DNA from 3 places in the Streptomyces sp. NPDC007856 genome. Region 3 is predicted to be linked to each of the others. Evidence: riboswitches for the same ligand, from Rfam matches in the RefSeq annotation. Region 3 holds a riboswitch; each other region holds the start of a gene.

Evidence for each region. A riboswitch is a leader RNA that binds a small molecule or an ion and turns the genes downstream of it on or off. The one in region 3 is predicted to bind cobalamin.
Region 1: another riboswitch for cobalamin. It lies ahead of ACFYOH_RS36515 (cobalamin biosynthesis protein); the one in region 3 lies ahead of ACFYOH_RS39885 (HoxN/HupN/NixA family nickel/cobalt transporter).
Region 2: another riboswitch for cobalamin. It lies ahead of ACFYOH_RS18135 (CbtB-domain containing protein); the one in region 3 lies ahead of ACFYOH_RS39885 (HoxN/HupN/NixA family nickel/cobalt transporter).

What each region holds. Positions count from the first base shown of each region.
Region 1 covers NZ_JBIAEC010000020.1:59,214-64,650, reverse strand. The annotation lists gene ACFYOH_RS36520 (cobyric acid synthase) at 1-939, opposite strand, end outside; gene ACFYOH_RS36515 (cobalamin biosynthesis protein) at 936-1,898, opposite strand; cobalamin riboswitch at 1,998-2,139, opposite strand; gene ACFYOH_RS36510 (hypothetical protein) at 2,281-2,508, opposite strand; gene ACFYOH_RS36505 (anion permease) at 2,543-3,793, opposite strand; gene ACFYOH_RS36500 (lysozyme) at 3,937-4,695, opposite strand; gene ACFYOH_RS36495 (class II aldolase/adducin family protein) at 4,886-5,437, shown strand, end outside.
Region 2 covers NZ_JBIAEC010000007.1:26,768-32,204, forward strand. The annotation lists partial or broken gene ACFYOH_RS18120 (GMC oxidoreductase) at 1-456, opposite strand, end outside; gene ACFYOH_RS18125 (histidine phosphatase family protein) at 677-1,264, shown strand; gene ACFYOH_RS18130 (CbtA family protein) at 1,328-2,080, opposite strand; gene ACFYOH_RS18135 (CbtB-domain containing protein) at 2,102-2,323, opposite strand; cobalamin riboswitch at 2,359-2,497, opposite strand; gene ACFYOH_RS18140 (alpha/beta hydrolase) at 2,761-3,525, shown strand; gene ACFYOH_RS18145 (hypothetical protein) at 3,616-3,885, opposite strand; gene ACFYOH_RS18150 (GNAT family N-acetyltransferase) at 4,158-5,024, shown strand; gene ACFYOH_RS18155 (sensor histidine kinase) at 5,021-5,437, opposite strand, start outside.
Region 3 covers NZ_JBIAEC010000027.1:70,132-75,568, reverse strand. The annotation lists gene ACFYOH_RS39905 (PLD nuclease N-terminal domain-containing protein) at 37-291, opposite strand; gene ACFYOH_RS39900 (HAAS signaling domain-containing protein) at 402-965, opposite strand; gene ACFYOH_RS39895 (PadR family transcriptional regulator) at 978-1,331, opposite strand; gene ACFYOH_RS39890 (superoxide dismutase) at 1,566-2,213, shown strand; gene ACFYOH_RS39885 (HoxN/HupN/NixA family nickel/cobalt transporter) at 2,383-3,492, opposite strand; cobalamin riboswitch at 3,519-3,709, opposite strand; gene ACFYOH_RS39880 (ArsR/SmtB family transcription factor) at 3,789-4,196, shown strand; gene ACFYOH_RS39875 (hypothetical protein) at 4,177-4,794, shown strand; gene ACFYOH_RS39870 (PepSY-associated TM helix domain-containing protein) at 4,897-5,437, opposite strand, start outside.

The DNA of each region.
Region 1 (5,437 bases), on a different contig from region 3:
CCGGACCGTGCCCCGGGTCCCCGGAATCACCACCAGGTCCGCGTCCGCCAGCTCCTCCGGCCGGTCCACGAACCGCACCACGACCCCGGGTTCGGCGGCCAGCGCATCGACGTCCGTGAAGTTGGACATCAGCGGGATCGCGCACACGGCGACCCGCAGCACGTCCTCGCCGACGGGCGGGGTCACGGCGGACTCGCGGACCGTGCCCCGCAGCGAGACCCGCAGCCCGTCCTCCTCGTCGATGCCGAGCCCGTGCCGGAACGGCAGCACGCCGTACGTACGCCGCCCGGTGAGGCCGTACAGCATCTCCAAACCGGGCTCCAGCAGCGAGACGTCGCCGCGGAACTTGTTCACCAGGAAGCCGGCGACCAGTTCCTGGTCCTCCGGCGAGAGCAGGGCGACGGTCCCGAAGAAGGAGGCGAACACGCCTCCGCGGTCGATGTCCCCGACCACCAGCACGGGCAGCCGCGCGTTCCGCGCGATCCCCATGTTCACGATGTCCGTCCGCCGCAGATTGATCTCCGCAGGCGAGCCCGCGCCCTCACAGATCACCGCGTCATACGTGCCCCGCAACTCGGCCAGGCAGTCCAGCACCGTGCCGAGGAGCCTCTGCTGCCGCCCGCCGTGATAACCGCGTGCGCTCAACTCGCCCACCGGCCTGCCCAGCAGCACCACCTGGCTGCTCTGCTCGCCGCCCGGCTTGAGCAGCACCGGGTTCATCAGCGCGGTCGCCTCGATCCGGCACGCCTGGGCCTGCATGGCCTGGGCCCGCCCGATCTCCGCGCCCTCGCGGGTGACGAAGGAGTTGAGCGACATGTTCTGCGCCTTGAACGGCGCGACCTTCACGCCCTGTCGCACCAGCCACCGGCAGATCCCGGCCGTCACGACGCTCTTTCCGGCGTCGGAGGTGGTGCCGGCGACGAGGAGTCCCCCGTTCACTTCCCACGTCCCTTCAGACCCTTGACGTTCTTGGCGAGGAGGCGCGCGGCGACCGTGCCGCCGAGCGCGAGCAGGCCGACGCGGCGGGAGAGCCGTACGGCCCGGTCGATGTCGGTGCCCCGGACGGCCCGGCCGGTGTCCCCGTTCAGCACGGGCCGGTGCTCGACCCGGCCGCCGTAGGAGAGCGTTCCGCCCAGCCGGACGCCGAGAGCGCCCGCGAACGATGCCTCCACGGGCCCGGCGTTGGGGCTCGGATGCCGGTGGGCGTCGGCCTTCCAGGCGCGCAGGGCACCGCGCGGGTCGGGTCCGGCCGCGGCGGCGAGTACGGCGGTCAGCCGGGCCCCCGGCCAGCCGGCCAGGTCGTCGAGCCGGGCGGAGGCCCAGCCGTAGCGCCGGTAGCGGGGGGACCTGTGACCGACCATCGCGTCCAGGGTGTTGACGGCCCGGAAGCCCAGCAGCCCGGGCACCCCGGCCAGGGCGCCCCACACCAGGGCGCCCACGACGGCGTCGGAGGTGTTCTCGGCGACCGACTCGACCACGGCCCGGGCGATCCCGTCGGCGTCCAGCGCCTGCGGGTCCCGGCCGCACAGATGCGGCAGCCGCGCCCGCGCCGCCTCGACGTCCCCGGACTCCAGGGCGCGCCCGATCGTGCGGGCCTCCCGGGCGAGCGAAGTACCGCCCACGACCGCCCAGGTGGCGGCGGCGGTCAGTGCGACGGAGGCGGCAGGGGAGGGGCGTACGGCGCGTGCGGCCAGCGTGCCGAGTGCGACGGCGCCACCGGCGCACACGACGGTGTGCACGGCGCCCCAGCCGCGGTGGTCGTGCCACAACGCGCGGTCCACGGCAGCGGCCGCACGCCCGAACGCGGCGACCGGATGTCCGCGGCGCGGATCGCCGAGGAGCAGGTCACCGAGAAGGCCGGCGGCGGCGCCGTACGCGTAAGTGCGATCGGCACCCATCGGCTCAGCCGGCCGTGGGTACAGGAGCGGGCCTGGTACTGGTCCTTCGGCAGCCGGGCATGGCGATCTGTGTCCTCACTCAGGGTGTCCGCGCCCTGGTTCGACGAGATTCGGCGGTGAGAGTTCCTGGCTCCCGGGGGTTCTTCCCCGGTGACAGTGGCGGGACCGCGCCGGATTCGCACCGGCTTCCTCTCCTGCCGCCGTACATGGCCTGGGCAGTCCACCACGCGCTCCGAACGGCCGTCAACTTGCCGTTGACCTGCGCGGGGAGAGTGTGCCGATCCCCACATCGTGGGGCACCCGTGACCCCTGGGCATGGCGAAGGCTCCTCTCCGTCAGGGACGGAGAGGAGCCTTCGGACTGCCCGGTTCGTGCCGCTCGGTCAGGACTTGGAGACGATGAGGTAGATGCCGTACGACACCGCCGCGGCACAGGCGGCGAAGCAGAGGTAGGCGCCGGTGACGGCGAGGGCGGCGGAGTTGCCCTGGGCCGCGGCCTTCTCGCGCCGGGCCAGACCGTTGACGCCGAGGGTGAACAGGGCCACCAGGCCCACCGTGAACACGAGGCTGACGCCGAAGACGGAGCCGAGGGCCGACCAGTCGATCTTCATGGGGTTGCTTCCTTGGTTACCGGTGTGGCCGGGGTCAGACGGTGGCGGCCGGCGGGGCGGCCTCGGGCGCGGCCTCAGCGGCGGCCGGGGAGAGGATCGTGGCCGTCAGGTCCTCGGTGATCGTGCCCGCCGGGGGCGGGGTCACCGCGGCGATGGCGGCGGTCACCACGCCGGCCGGCTCCTCGGGCACGTCGACGACGTTGGTGTGGTCGACGACCTCGCGGCGGGAGATCTTCCAGATCGTGGCGCTCGCGGCGACCAGGAAGACGGCGACGACTGCGGTGCCCCAGTCACCCAGGTCCGTGACGGACTCGGCGCCCGCGCCGACCAGCGCGGCGGCCGGGAGGGTGAGCACCCAGGCGACGACCATGCGGGTCGCGGTGGACCACCGGACCACCCCGCCCTTGCGGCCGAGGCCCGCGCCCATCACCGAGCCGGAGACGACATGCGTGGTGGAGAGGGAGAAGCCCAGGTGCGAGGAGGCCAGGATGGCGGTCGCGGCGCTGGTCTGGGCGGCGAAGCCCTGGCGCGGCTCCAGGTCGGTCAGGCCCTTGCCCATGGTGCGGATGATCCGCCAGCCGCCGATGTAGGTGCCGAGCGCGATGGCCAGGCCCGCGGAGAGGATGACCCAGGTGGGAGGGTTCGAGCCCGGGGCGATGGCGCCGCCCGCGATCAGCGCCAGGGTGATGATGCCCATCGTCTTCTGGGCGTCGTTGGTGCCGTGGGCGAGGGAGACCAGGCCGGCGGAGGCGATCTGGCCGGCGCGGTAGCCCTTGCGGGTGGCCTCGCCCTCGGCCTTGCCGCCGATGCCGTAGGAGAAGCGGGTGGCCAGCATCGAGGCGACGCCCGCCACGATCGGGGCGGCGACCGCGGGGAGCAGCACCTTGGTGACCAGGACGTCACCGTGCACCGCGCCGAAGCCGGCCGAGGCGACGGTGGCGCCGATCAGACCGCCCATCAGGGCGTGCGAGGAGCTGGAGGGCAGGCCCACCAGCCAGGTCAGCAGGTTCCAGAGGATCGCGCCGACCAGGGCGGCGAAGATGACCTCGGGACGGATGCCGGTCTCGTCGACGAGACCCTTGGAGATCGTGTTGGCGACCTCCACGGAGAGGAAGGCGCCCACCAGATTGAGGGCGGCGGACATGGCCACCGCGATCTTGGGCTTCAGGGCGCCTGTCGAGATGGCGGTCGCCATCGCGTTGGCGGTGTCGTGGAAACCGTTCGTGAAATCGAACGCGAGAGCGGTTACTACCACTATCGCGAGGATCAGCGAGAAGCTTTCCATTTACCCAGGCAATCGTTCGAGGTCATTGGCTGGACGACCGTAGGCAACCTGAGTGAACGGAAGGTGAACTGCGGCGGGCGCCAGGGTGTCTGAAGAGGGGGTTCGAGGTTCCGCTCGGCTCCGGCGGCCCAGGCGCCCCTTGACTACCAGCCCCGGGCGAAGGCCCGCAGTCGGCTCGTGGACCCGTTGAAGAGATTCTGGTCACCCGGCAGTCGGCCGTCCGCGTCGAACTGCCAGAACATCCAGTGCTGCCAACCACCCGGCAGCGGCCCCGGCCGCGAGGTGCCGTGCCGGGCGATCCACAGGGCGTGGCTCCCGGCGAAGGCGTGGCTGTTGCCGGTGCAGAGCCGCCACCACTCGGTCGTCGTGTAGATCACCGGGCGGCGGCCGGTCTCCAGCTCGATCTCGTCGCTGAAGGACTGGATCCAGCGGACCATCTGCGTCCCGTCCAGTCCGTAGCACTCGTCCTTCCTGCTGTACGGGTTGTCCTCGATGTCCAGCGCGGGCGGCAGGGTCCGGCCGTCCGCCACCCAGGCCCCGCCGTTCCGCACGAAGTACGCGGCCTGCCGGGCGCCGGAGGACCTGTCCGGCCGGGCGAAGTGGTACGCGCCCCGGTACAGGCCCGCCTCGTGCGCGCCCTCGTACTGCTGGGAGAAGTACGGGTTGCGGTAGTCCGTGGACTCGGTCGCCTTGACGTAGACGAACCGCGCGCCCGTCGACCGGGCGGTCGCCCAGTCGACGGGCTTCTGGTGGGACGAGACGTCGTGTCCCCGGGGCAGGCCCGAGGCGGCCGGTGCCGAAGGTCCGGCAGCCGCGGACGCGGTGCCCGTGAGGGCGAGCGCCGCCATGGTCGCCGCGAGGGCACCGGCGCTGTGACGGAGAAGGGTGCGTTTGCTGGCCATGTGTCTCCCCGGGTCGGCGGACGAGAGAACCTCCGGTGGGCAAGGGGGACCATTGAAGGTCCGCTGATCGCCGAATCAGCGCCTCCCCGCGGCGATTCACCAGGACTTTCGCCCGATCGGGGGCATGCGCTTCCGGCCGGAGGCGACCGTCCGTGCCCCTCTCCGTGGGCCAGGCTGGCAGGATCGCGGCATGGCTGAACAGCGGCGGGACGCGGAACAGCAACGGATCTGGACGGAACTGGTCGCGACGGCGCGGCGGACGGTGGCCGACGGGCTGGTGGTCGGCACCTCCGGGAACGTCTCGGCGCGCGTGGGCGACCTCGTCCTGGTCACCCCGTCGGGCGTGCCGTACGACCGGCTCACCCCGGACGACATCACCGGCGTCGACCTCACCGGACGCCAGGTGCTCGGCACGCTGGTGCCGACCAGCGAACTGCCCATGCACCTCGCCGTCTACCGCACCACCGACGCCCGCGCGATCGTCCACACCCACGCCGTGCACGCGACGGCGCTCTCCACGCTCGTGCCGGAGCTCCCGCTCGTCCACTACATGGCGGCAGCCCTGGGCGGCCCCGTCCGGGTCGCCCCCTACGCCACCTACGGCACCGACGAACTCGCCGACAACATGCTCCGCGCCCTGACCGACCGCTCCGGCTGCCTCCTGCAGAACCACGGCACGATCACCTACGGCACCACCCTCGACCAGGCCTACGACCGCACCGCCCAACTGGAGTGGATGTGC
Region 2 (5,437 bases), on a different contig from region 3:
ATGCATGCCCAGATGGCCGAGGATGTGCTGCAGTTTGTGCCGCAGGCGCGTCAGGCCGGCGATGTTGTTCCCCTCGTCCAGCGTGAGCCGGATCCGGCCGTCGCCTTCCAGGGTCACCCGGTTGTCCGGCTGCGGCAGGTCCTCTCCGCACAGCCAGAAGTCGACGGCGTGATGGGCCAGGACCTCGAACTGCATGTCCGGTACCACCGATCCGGCCCAGCGGGGCGCCTCGCCGTGGATCTGCTCGGCGTCCGACTTGCCGAGCATCTGGATCCCGCCGAGCGGATAGTCCCAGTCGTCCGCGCCCAGGTACCAGTCGTGCAGGGCGAGGGTCTTCTGGAACTGGGTGTCGTTGGGTTCCTTCGAAACGGCCATCAGCGCGAGGTTGTTGTGGCGCATGTAGTGCCGGCCCACGACGCCCGAGCTGTTCGCCAGTCCGTTCGGATGCCGGTCGTCCCGGTGAGCAGGGTCGCGACCGCGGCGGGAAGGACGCGGCCGAGCAGCCGGCGCCGGTCGATGGAGGGAACGGGAAATATCACGTGCCGCCACCTGTTCTTCCGGGGGAACCGAACGCCCCATGATCGCCAGTCCGCGCGGTGCGCCACACATCCCCGGTTGATCCGCTCATCAGCCGGATCTTGTGCGTCGTTCGCCCATGCTGGTACCTCTGAACCACGTGACCAGCCGAGTTCTTCTCCTGTCCCCCGCCATGAGCGCGTCACTGCGGCAGGCCCGCTTCGACGACGGCGGCTCGATCGACTGCAGCGCAGCGGCACGTGCCCGCTCGGCGGCCGCAGCCCTGCCCTCCGCGGCCCGTGTCCTCGCCTCCCCCGGCGTGCGCTGCCGGGAGACGGCCGCGGCACTGGGCCTCGACGGCGTGCCGGAACCGGAGTTGGCGGGTCTCGACGTGGGCCGCTGGCGCGGGCGCACCCTGGAAGAGGTGGGGGCCGCCGAGCCGGAGGCGGTGGGCCGCTGGCTCTCCGATCCCGAGTGCGCACCGCACGGGGGTGAGTCCGTGCGGGATCTGTGCCGGCGGGTCGCGCGGTGGCTGGCCGGCGCACAGGACCTGACGGGTCGTACGCTCGCCGTGGTCGAGCCGGAGGTGGTGCGGGCGGCGGTCGTCGACGCACTGGACCTGCCCGCAGCGCTCTTCTGGCGCCTCGACGTGCTGCCGCTGACCCTGACCGAACTCAGCGGCCGGGCCGGGCGGTGGAATCTGCGTCTGGGGTGTCCGCTTGGCACGCCGACGCCGGAGGCTGACTAGGCAGGAGGGACGGCAAGGGCCCGGCGGACGGTTCCGCCGGGCCCCTCTGTCGTACGCGAGGAGTCAGTGCGCGGCCGGAACCGCTCGCCGCTTCGCGGCCGTCGCCGGCTTGGGGTTCAGCAGCCGTTCGGCCAACTCACCGAAGACCAGGCCGAATCCGGCCCACAGGGCGGTCTGGATCGCCAGTGCCGAGAGCCGGAAGCGCCACAGCAGGGTGGCCGGGAAGCCCTTGGGCACCTCGTTGACGACGGGCAGGAACTGGTACGCCAGGCCGATCACGACGGTGAACGCGACCACCGCGGCCACCGTGGCCCACCAGGTGCCCAGGCGCGGCGCGAGCCTTTTGCCCAGGAGGGTGGCGGCGACCGCGAGCAGGACACCGAGCAGCATCATCAGGAAGTACAGGGTGGTCCGCTTGCCGATGGTGTCAGGGTTGCCGACCGACGGCGGGTTGGCCGGGTACTTCAGGAACGGCACGACGTACACGGCGAGCAGCGCGCAGCCCGACAGCAGCAGTGCCGTGGCGCGCGGGCCGAAGCGCCCCACGCGGCCGAGGGCGAAGCTGAAGGCGAGCGCGGCGATGCCGCCGAAGGCGACCCCGTAGACGAGGACACCGGTGGCGAGGCCGGCGGTCGACTGCAGGGAGCGGGAGACGGTCTCCATCTCGTGCTCGTGGGAGTGGGCCTGCTCGAAGCTGATCGCCGTGTCGACGTTCGGCTCACCGAGCACGTAGGCCACGACCAGGGCGAGCACGCCGGCCGCGAGGCCGGCGAGCATGCCCCGCACGAGAAGGTTCCGTACGGTTGCGGAGTTCATGGGCGCGCGGTGTTCGTCGCGTCAGTGGCAGGGGAAGCCCAGCAGGTGGCGGGCGTCGTGCACCCACTCGTGGACGTCCGTGCCGTTGAACACGGAGGTGGCGCCCTGCTCGGCGCCGACGAAGTAGAGCAGGACCAGCATGAGGATGCCGAAGAAGACCGCCCAGGGAGCAATCGCCTTCAGCGGCAGCTTGGCGGGAACGACGGGGGTGGTGGCTGTCGGCTGGGCGACGGTCTGCGCCATGGCAGGACCTCCTCTGGGAGTTCGCGTCCCATCTCGGTGGTGCACAGGACGACGACCACGGGTCTGACTCACGAGCCCCTCGCGGGTCCCGCATACAGTGGCGCGACCGTGCCGGATTCCCACCGGCTTCCGTTTCGCCGTCGTCGATATCGGACCGACCGTACCGCGCCACGCGCGCATGGCCAAGACCGCCTCCCCGCCAAGTGATCTTCCTCTCCACCAGGTGTGTCCGCGCGCCACGCACGTGGCGGGAAAAAGGTTGGGCGGGCTGATCATCGGTCTGGTAGCTTGCGGTTGCCCGTGATCAAGGCCGAGGAGGTGAGACCCATGAAGGCTGTATTCGTGTGGGTGCTCCCCCTCGTCGTCACGGTCGGGCGATCGACGTAGGTGTCGCCGGGAGCGCCTCGACACCAGGCACTCCCGAAAGGCAACATGCCATGACATCTTTGAAGTTCATCGCCGAGTCGTCCGTCAACGGCATGATCGAACGCGACTTCACCGTGGGCGAGGTCCCCGGTGTCCTCTGGTCCCCCGCCTCCGGCGCGGACCGTGCGCCCCTGGTCCTGATGGGCCATGGCGGCGGCAACCACAAGAAGCATCCGGCAATGGCCGGTCGTGCCCAACTCCTGGTGAACGGCTGCGGCTTCCATGTCGCGGTCATCGACGCGCCCGGTCACGGCGACCGGCCGCGCACGGCACATGACGAGCAGGAGATCGCCGAGCTGTTCCGGGCGAGGGCGGCGGGCGAGCCGGAGGGCCCGATCGTCGTCCGCTACAACGCCCACCTGGCGGAGCTCGCCGTGCCCGAGTGGCAGGCGACCCTGGACGCCCTCCAGGAGCTTCCGGAAATCGGCGCCGACGGGCCGGTCGGCTACTTCGGCATCAACATGGGCACCGCCATCGGCGTGCCGCTGGTGGCGGTCGAACCCAGGATCACCGCCGCGGTCTTCGGTCAGCACTGGCCCGACGTCCTGGCGGAGAAGGCCAAGCAGATCACCGTCCCGATCGAGTACGACATGCAGTGGGACGACGAACACATCCCGCGCGAGGCCAGTCTGGCGCTGTTCGACGCCTTCGCCTCGACGGAGAAGACCCTGCACGCCAACGCGGGCAGACACAAGGAGCTGCCCCGGTTCGAGGCCGCCAGCGCGGTCCGGTTCTTCGCCCGGCATCTCGGCCGAACGGCCCCCGTGCCGGCCTGACATGAGCGGTGGCGGCGCCCGGCCTGCCGGTCGGGTGCCGTTGCCGTGCCCCTGGGTCGGGGCTGTGCGTCCATGCGCGGCCCCGAGCCGTCAGGCCGTGCGAGTGACCGCGTCGGTGAGCAGCGTTTCGACTTTCCGGGCGACCCGGTCGAGGGGCAGCATGCTGCGCTGGGCGCGGCACCTGACGATGGCGCCCTCGACGGACGCCACGACGACGGAAGCGAGAACGGGCGCCCGGCAGCCGGGATCGGCGCCGTGCGCCGCGAGCGCCTCGGTCAGCAGCCGCTGCCAGTCCTCGAACACTCCGGCGGCGACCCGGGCCGGCGGGATCTCCTCGGCCGGCGGTTCGTCGACGGACACGGCCGGCACGGGGCAGCCGGCCCGGAACTCGCTGTCGACGACGACGCCGCGCCACAGGCCAGAAGGGCGCGGGTCCGGCGACCGGATGGGCTCCGGCCGCGTGGACCCCGCCCGTGTCGTCTCCCACGTCTTCGATCGGAGCAACTCCCCGAGGCCGTGCCCGAGAAACGCCTCAAGCCCGTCTTGGTCCGCGCCGACGGCTGAGCACATCCCGACCGCCCCGGCCGAAAACCGGGTGCGGACTGTCGGCGCCTTGGTGTGGGATCGGGCGTATGGCGATCGTGCTGGGCATGCCGGGAGTCGATGGGCTGAGCGAAGCTGTGGGTGTGCTGCGGGAGTGGCAGTACGACGAGGCGCCGATGCAACTGCATCCGGGCGATCTGGGCTGGTTCTGGCGGTTCGGCGCGGAGGCGACGGCCGCGGCGGTCCGGACCTGGCGCCGGGACGGACGGATTCTCGCCATCGGGCTGCTGGACGGTCGCGATCTGCTGCGGCTGACGACGGCACCGGACGCCCAGCGGGACGAGGAGCTGGCGCAGCGGCTGGTCGAGGACGTGACCGAGCCGGAGCGCGGCGTACTGCCGGCCGGGAGGGTGTACGTCGAGGCGCCCACGGGCGCACTGGTCCAGGATCTGCTGTTCGAGGACGGCTGGGACGGGGACGAGCCGTGGACGCCGCTGCGCCGCGATCTCACGGCGCCGGTGCCCGATCCGGGCGTGCGGATCGCGGTGGTCGGACCGGAACAGGTCCACGCGCGGACCGCCGTACACCGGGCCGCGTTCGACAGGTCGACGTTCACGGACCAGCGCTGGCACGCGATGGCGGCCGCATTGCCGTACGCCGACGCCCGGTGTCTGGTCGCGTACGACGATCTGGGCAACGCGGTGGCGGCGGTGACGGTGTGGTCGGCCGGCCCGGGCAGGCCCGGGTTGCTCGAGCCGATGGGCGTGGACGGGGAGCACCGCGGTCACGGCTACGGCCGGGCGATCTGTGTCGCGGCGGCCGCCGCACTCCGGGAGCTGGGCTCGTCGAGCGCGGTCGTCTGCACCCCGAGCGCCAATGCCGGCGCCGTCGCCACCTACAAGTCAGCCGGCTTCCAGCAGCTCCCTGAGAGACGGGACCGCCGCCGGGACGCCTAGGCCGTGAACCCTCCTTCAGCCTCGGGCTGTGCGGGCCGGGCCTGGATGCCGGGGCGGAATTTCGGGACGCGGAGGGTGATCTTCGTGCCCGCTCCGAGGCCGGTCTCGATGACGAGGCCGTGGTCGTCGCCGTAGACCTGGCGCAGCCGCCGGTCGACGTTGTTCAGGCCGATGCCGGCGGCGGGTCCTGCCGTGCCGCGCAGGATGGCGCGCAGGCGTTCCGGTTCCATGCCGATGCCGTCGTCCTCGATGACGACCCGGGCCTCGGTGCCCTCGTCCTCGGCGATGATCGTGACGCCGATGCGCTCCACGGACCCCTCCAGACCGTGTTTGAGGGCGTTCTCGACGAGCGGCTGCAGGCAGAGGAAGGGCAGTGTCACGGGCAGCACCTCGGGGGCGATGCGCAGGGTGAC
Region 3 (5,437 bases):
CCCGATCACGAAGACGTCGATGGGACGCTCTTGGAATCAGACGATGCTCGGCCGGCGCTGGGCGTCGCGGCGACCGATGAGGAACCAGAGCAGGCTCCCGAGGAACGGGGCCATGAGGGCGAAGACGAGCCAGACCAGCTTCATCCCTCCGGTGAGGTCGGACCTGACGATGCCGAGCAGAGCGCCGAAGTACAGCGCGAGAGCACTGGCGACCACAGCAGCTCCGGCGCAGGCGATCACGACAGTGCCGGTAGGGGCAAGAGCTATCTGGTGTGCGAGCTGTCCTTGCATCGTTCGTTCCTCGTGTTGGTGCGGGAATTCTTGGGGTGCCCGGTCCGGGGCCCCGGTTCATGGCGGTCCAGCCGTTTCGGGGTGCCGGCCGTGTCCAGGTAGAGCCCCTGTCACGACGGGTGCTGTGCGGACCGCAGCAGGTAGACGGCGGCGGCGACCGGGAGCAGCGGGACGATCAGGAGGACAAGGACGAATACTCCGAGGCCGAAGTTCAGCGTCCCCGCGGAGAGCACCCACTGCGACACCGCGAACAGCAGCGGCACGAGGGCCGCCGCCGTCGCGATCGCCCTGTCCCGGCTGCGCCACTGCGGCGCGGTCCACAGCCACCAGATCGCGCCGATCAGGGCAGAGACGCCCAGCAGGGGTGCGAAGAGCGTCAGGGGGCCGGTCGCCGCCAGCAGTACCAGCAGGGCGCGGGTGCGTCCTCGGCCCGTTTGCCGGGCGGGGGGCTCGTCACCGAGTGCGGTTGCCGCGATGGTGCGCGGGTCGCCGAGGCGTGTGAGCACGGTGCGGACCGCGTCGTCGCCGGATGCGGACTCTTCCGCGAGTGCCACGGCGATGTGCTCCTCCAGGTCGGCCAGCAGCTCGTTCCGGCGCTCCGGGCTGAGCCCGGCCGTTTCACGCGCCACGGCGGCCAGGTAACTCTTCACCAGCGGGTGCTCGGTGATCGTCACGACGGTCTCCTGTCAGTCGGTGATGAAGTGGTCGACCGCGTCACGGAAGTGCGGCCAGATGGCGGTGAACTCCTTCAGCGCCGCATGCCCCGACGGTGTCAGCTCGTAGTAGCGCCGCGGGGGCCCGCTGGGGGACTCCTGCCAGCGGGTCTCCACCAGTCCGTCACGGCGCAGCCGCGACAGCAAGGGATAGATGGTCCCCTGGCTCGTGACCATGACGTTCACCGCGCCGAGGGTTTCGAGCAGCTCCACGCCGTAGCGCGGGCCCTGGCGCAAGATCGCAAGCACGCAGTACTCCAGCACCCCCTTGCGGAGCTGGCTCTCCGCCTTGCCCGCGGCCGGCTTACCTGCGATGTCAGGTTCCATGCATTGCACAGTACCTGGTCATCCCTGGAAGTCCAAAGATGATGTCCGTGCACTCGGGATTCGGTCGGACCTCGACTCACCAACGCTGGCAGCCCTCGATCCGGGACATAGAGCCGACCGCACACTGACCCATCGGACAGGCCCTAGCTAGGTCCAACGCCTGATCGCAAGGTACCGTTCTTACTGCCAGTGTGCACCTGCATACGAGTTGCAATAATAGGGAGGGTGTTGGACATGGCGCTTTACACGCTCTCGGAACTTCCGTACGACTACTCGGCGCTCGCCCCGGTCATCAGCCCGGAGATCATCGAGCTGCACCACGACAAGCACCACGCGGCGTACGTGAAGGGCGCCAACGACACGCTGGAGCCGCTGGCCGAGGCGCGGGAGAAGGAGTCGTGGGGCTCGATCAACGGCCTGGAGAAGAACCTGGCCTTCCACCTCTCGGGCCACATCCTGCACAGCATCTACTGGCAGAACATGACCGGCCCGAAGGACGGCGGCGGCGAGCCTCTGGCCCAGGACGGCGTCGGTGACCTGGCCGACGCGATCACCGAGTCCTTCGGCTCCTTCGCCGGCTTCAAGGCCCAGTTGTCCAAGGCCGCGGCCACCACGCAGGGCTCCGGCTGGGGCGTGCTCGCCTACGAGCCGCTGAGCGGCCGGCTGATCGTGGAACAGGTCTACGACCACCAGGGCAACGTCGGCCAGGGCTCCACCCCGATCCTGGTCTTCGACGCCTGGGAGCACGCCTTCTACCTCCAGTACAAGAACCAGAAGGTCGACTTCATCGAAGCCGTGTGGCAGGTCGTCAACTGGCAGGACGTGGCCAAGCGCTACGCCGCCGCCAATGAGCGCGGCGACAGCCTGCTGCTCAAGCCGTGACGCCGTAACACACCTCAGACGTCCTGCCTCGTGATCGTCTTCTCACCCTTCACGTCGGCAGGCGGCACAACGGAGGGCTCCCGCGAGGACATGTGCCCGCGGGAGCCTTTCTGCTGCCGGCGCAGGGACGCACCGGTGCGCGTCGGTCGCCGGCTCAGCGGCTGTGTCGTCAGCCGGTGTCGGCAGTGCGGGCGCTCCAGCGTTCCTCGACCCTGGCCAGCCGCCAGTAGCCGATGGCCACGACCCAGACGACCACGAACAGGCCGACGATGACGTAGCCGACGTTGTCCAGGTCCAGGCCGGCGATCCAGCCGGAGACGTCGTCGCTCAGGCCCAGCTTGTCGTGCAGCACCCCGACCAGCTCGATGGTGCCCACGAAGAAGGCCACCGCGATGGACAGGCCGGTGATGGTGAGGTTGTAGAAGACCTTGCGGACGGGGTTGGAGAAGGCCCACTGGTAGGCGAAGTTCATGAAGGTGCCGTCGAGGGTGTCGAACAGGCTCATACCGGCGGCGAAGAGCAGCGGCAGGCACAGGATCGCGTACCAGGGCAGGCCGGCGGCGGCGCCGTTGCCGGCCAGGGCGAGAAGCAGCACCTCGGTGGTGGTGTCGAAGCCGATGCCGAAGAGGAAGCCAAGCGGGAACATCTGGCCGGGGCGGCGGATGGACTTGGTGAGCCGGCCCAGAATGCGGTTCATGAAGCCGCGCGAGTCGAGGTGGGCCTCCAGCTCAGCCTCGTCGTACTGCCCGGCCCGCATCGCCTTGAAGACGCGCGCGATCCCGACCAGGGCGACCAGGTTCAGGGCGGCGATCAGGTACAGGAAACCGCCGGAGACGGTGGTGCCGACGGTGCCGAGGACCTGGTGGGTGCGGGAGTCGTCGTTCATCAGGCTGCCGGCGAGCTTCGCGCCGCCGGCGACCAGCGCGGCCATGGCGACCACCACGCTGGAGTGGCCGAGCGCGAACCAGAAGCCCACCGACACCGGCCGCTTGCCGTCCGCCATCAGCTTGCGGGTGGTGTTGTCGATCGCGGCTATGTGGTCCGCGTCGAAGGCGTGCCGCATGCCGAGGGTGTAGGCCGTGATGCCCAGACCCACCCCGAATGCCTTGGTTCCGACCTCGTAGTGGCGCGGGACCACCAACAGGAAGAGGATGCCGAAGGCGACCACGTGCAGAGCGACGATGACGGCCAGGAGGCCGGCGGTGCGGACGGTGTCCTCTCGGCGCCAGCGGAAGGAAGGAGCGACGGCGGTTTCGGGCACGCCTTCGGGCAGGGTCATACGGTCACGCTCCAGCACCTCGTGGATCAGCTTCGTGCTGCCGTGGCCGGTCTCCTGGCTGACGGGTCATCGCGCCCGCCCCTGCCTTCCCAGCCGTGAGGCCAGTGGCAACGCATGGGGCGGGAACTCCCCGATCACAGTGGCGAGGGCCGCTCCGGACTGAGCCCCTGAGGGACTGTCACCGGTCTTCCCGAACACCACGGCCCGCCCACCCTAGAAGGCCGCTGGCCGAAGCTGCAAGGCTGCACAACTGATCAGGTATGGAGGCGGGCGCCGGTGACTGCGATGATGGGGCCATGCATCTCGTCCCCGCGGAACGTGCCGGGCAGCGGACCATCGACGGCCATCGGGTCTGCGACGCCATCGCAGCCGTCGGCGAACCCGAGCGTGTACGCGCCTGGGCCGACCGCTTCTCCCTCCTCTCCGACCCCGGGCGCCTGGCCCTGCTGTTCGCCCTCCACGAGGCGGGCCCCATCGCCGTCTCCGACCTCGCCGTCGCCACCGGGATGCGGGACACCGCCGTGTCCCAGGCCCTGCGCCTGCTGCGGGCGGCGGGCGCCGTGGAGGGCGAGAAGGACGGCCGGGTCGTGCGCTACCGCCTCGTCGACGGCTCCCTCTCGGCATTGCTGAACCACTGCACGTCACACGATGCAAGCCCCGACAGCACAATGTCGCGAGAAGCAAGTGGCGCAGGACGACGGTGAGGATCGCAGCTGCGCGCGATTGCCGCCGGCCTCGGACAGGACCAACAGCGGCTCCTCGCCCGGTGTCGTCACTCCGGTTTTTCCGGCCGGGGTTTCCGTGCTCTCTGGCTTCACCGGGCAGTTGGAGGTTTCCTTCACGTTCAGGGCCGGGTGGTGCCGCCTTGCGCTGCGCGTAGGCGCAGAAGCCGCTGCATATCGGGCGACGTCCATCGAGGACGACTTCTTCACCGACCTCGTTGAGGCAGTGGCACGGATCGCCTCGGGTGCGATCGTGGCGTCGGTCTTGTGGGGTGACGAACCGGGAGGAGTGTTCCTCGATATCGCGCGGTCGGGACCTGACCACGCTTCCATCGTCGTGCACCAGCTCGGCCTCCCCGACTGGCTCACCCCGGCCGACCCGCCCTGGGCGCCGGTACGCGGGGACGCTCTCGTCATGGCCCGGCTTCCGATGGTGACCTTCCTGACCGCATTCGCAGAAGCCTTTTCCGCTGTCCAGCAGTCGGCACCAGAAGGACGCATTCCAGGCTGGGGCGGCGAATTTCCTGCTGCAGCTTTCGCCAACCTGCGGCGTGAATTGGGCAAGCGACGGTCCTTCTAGGCAGGTGCGGCCGTGGACGAGTTGGTCCTTGTTCGCCTGCCCCTCACGGAACTCCTCCCTGCGGCGTCGTGCGGCGTGGGCTCGTCGGTCGGGCCGGTCGGTTCAGGCGTGAGCGTGCTTGGTGCGGCGCCGAGAGATTCGGCCGAGGAGGAGGTCCACGACGAGGAAGGCGGAGAGCGGGATCCCGAGCAGCGGGACGTAGTAGCCGACGACGGCGACCGCCGCGACGCAGGGCATCAGCACGTACACCGGCACCTGTCGCCAGGCCCCGCGGGGGAGCGGGCGGCCGAAGGCGGAGCCGCGGCCGCGCTGCCACCACATGCGGTAGCCCCAGAGGATGAGGAGGATCAGGGCCAGGGCGAGGCCGGCCAGCACGATCTGGTTGGCGAGGCCGAACAGGGTGCCGGTGTGGGCGTCGATGCCCCACCGGGTGAGCTTGGCCAGCAGCGGGTAGTCGGCGAAGCGCAGGACGTCGGTGACCTTGCCGGTGGCCGGGTCGACGGCGATCGAGTCCTGCCTCTCGGGCCAGCTGCGCTGGATCTGCCGTACGACGTAGGCGGAGTTGGAGTCCGCGGGCGGCACGATTTCCACCGGGTCGGACAGGCCCTCGGCGCGGGCCGTCTTCAGGACGGCGTCCAGTCCC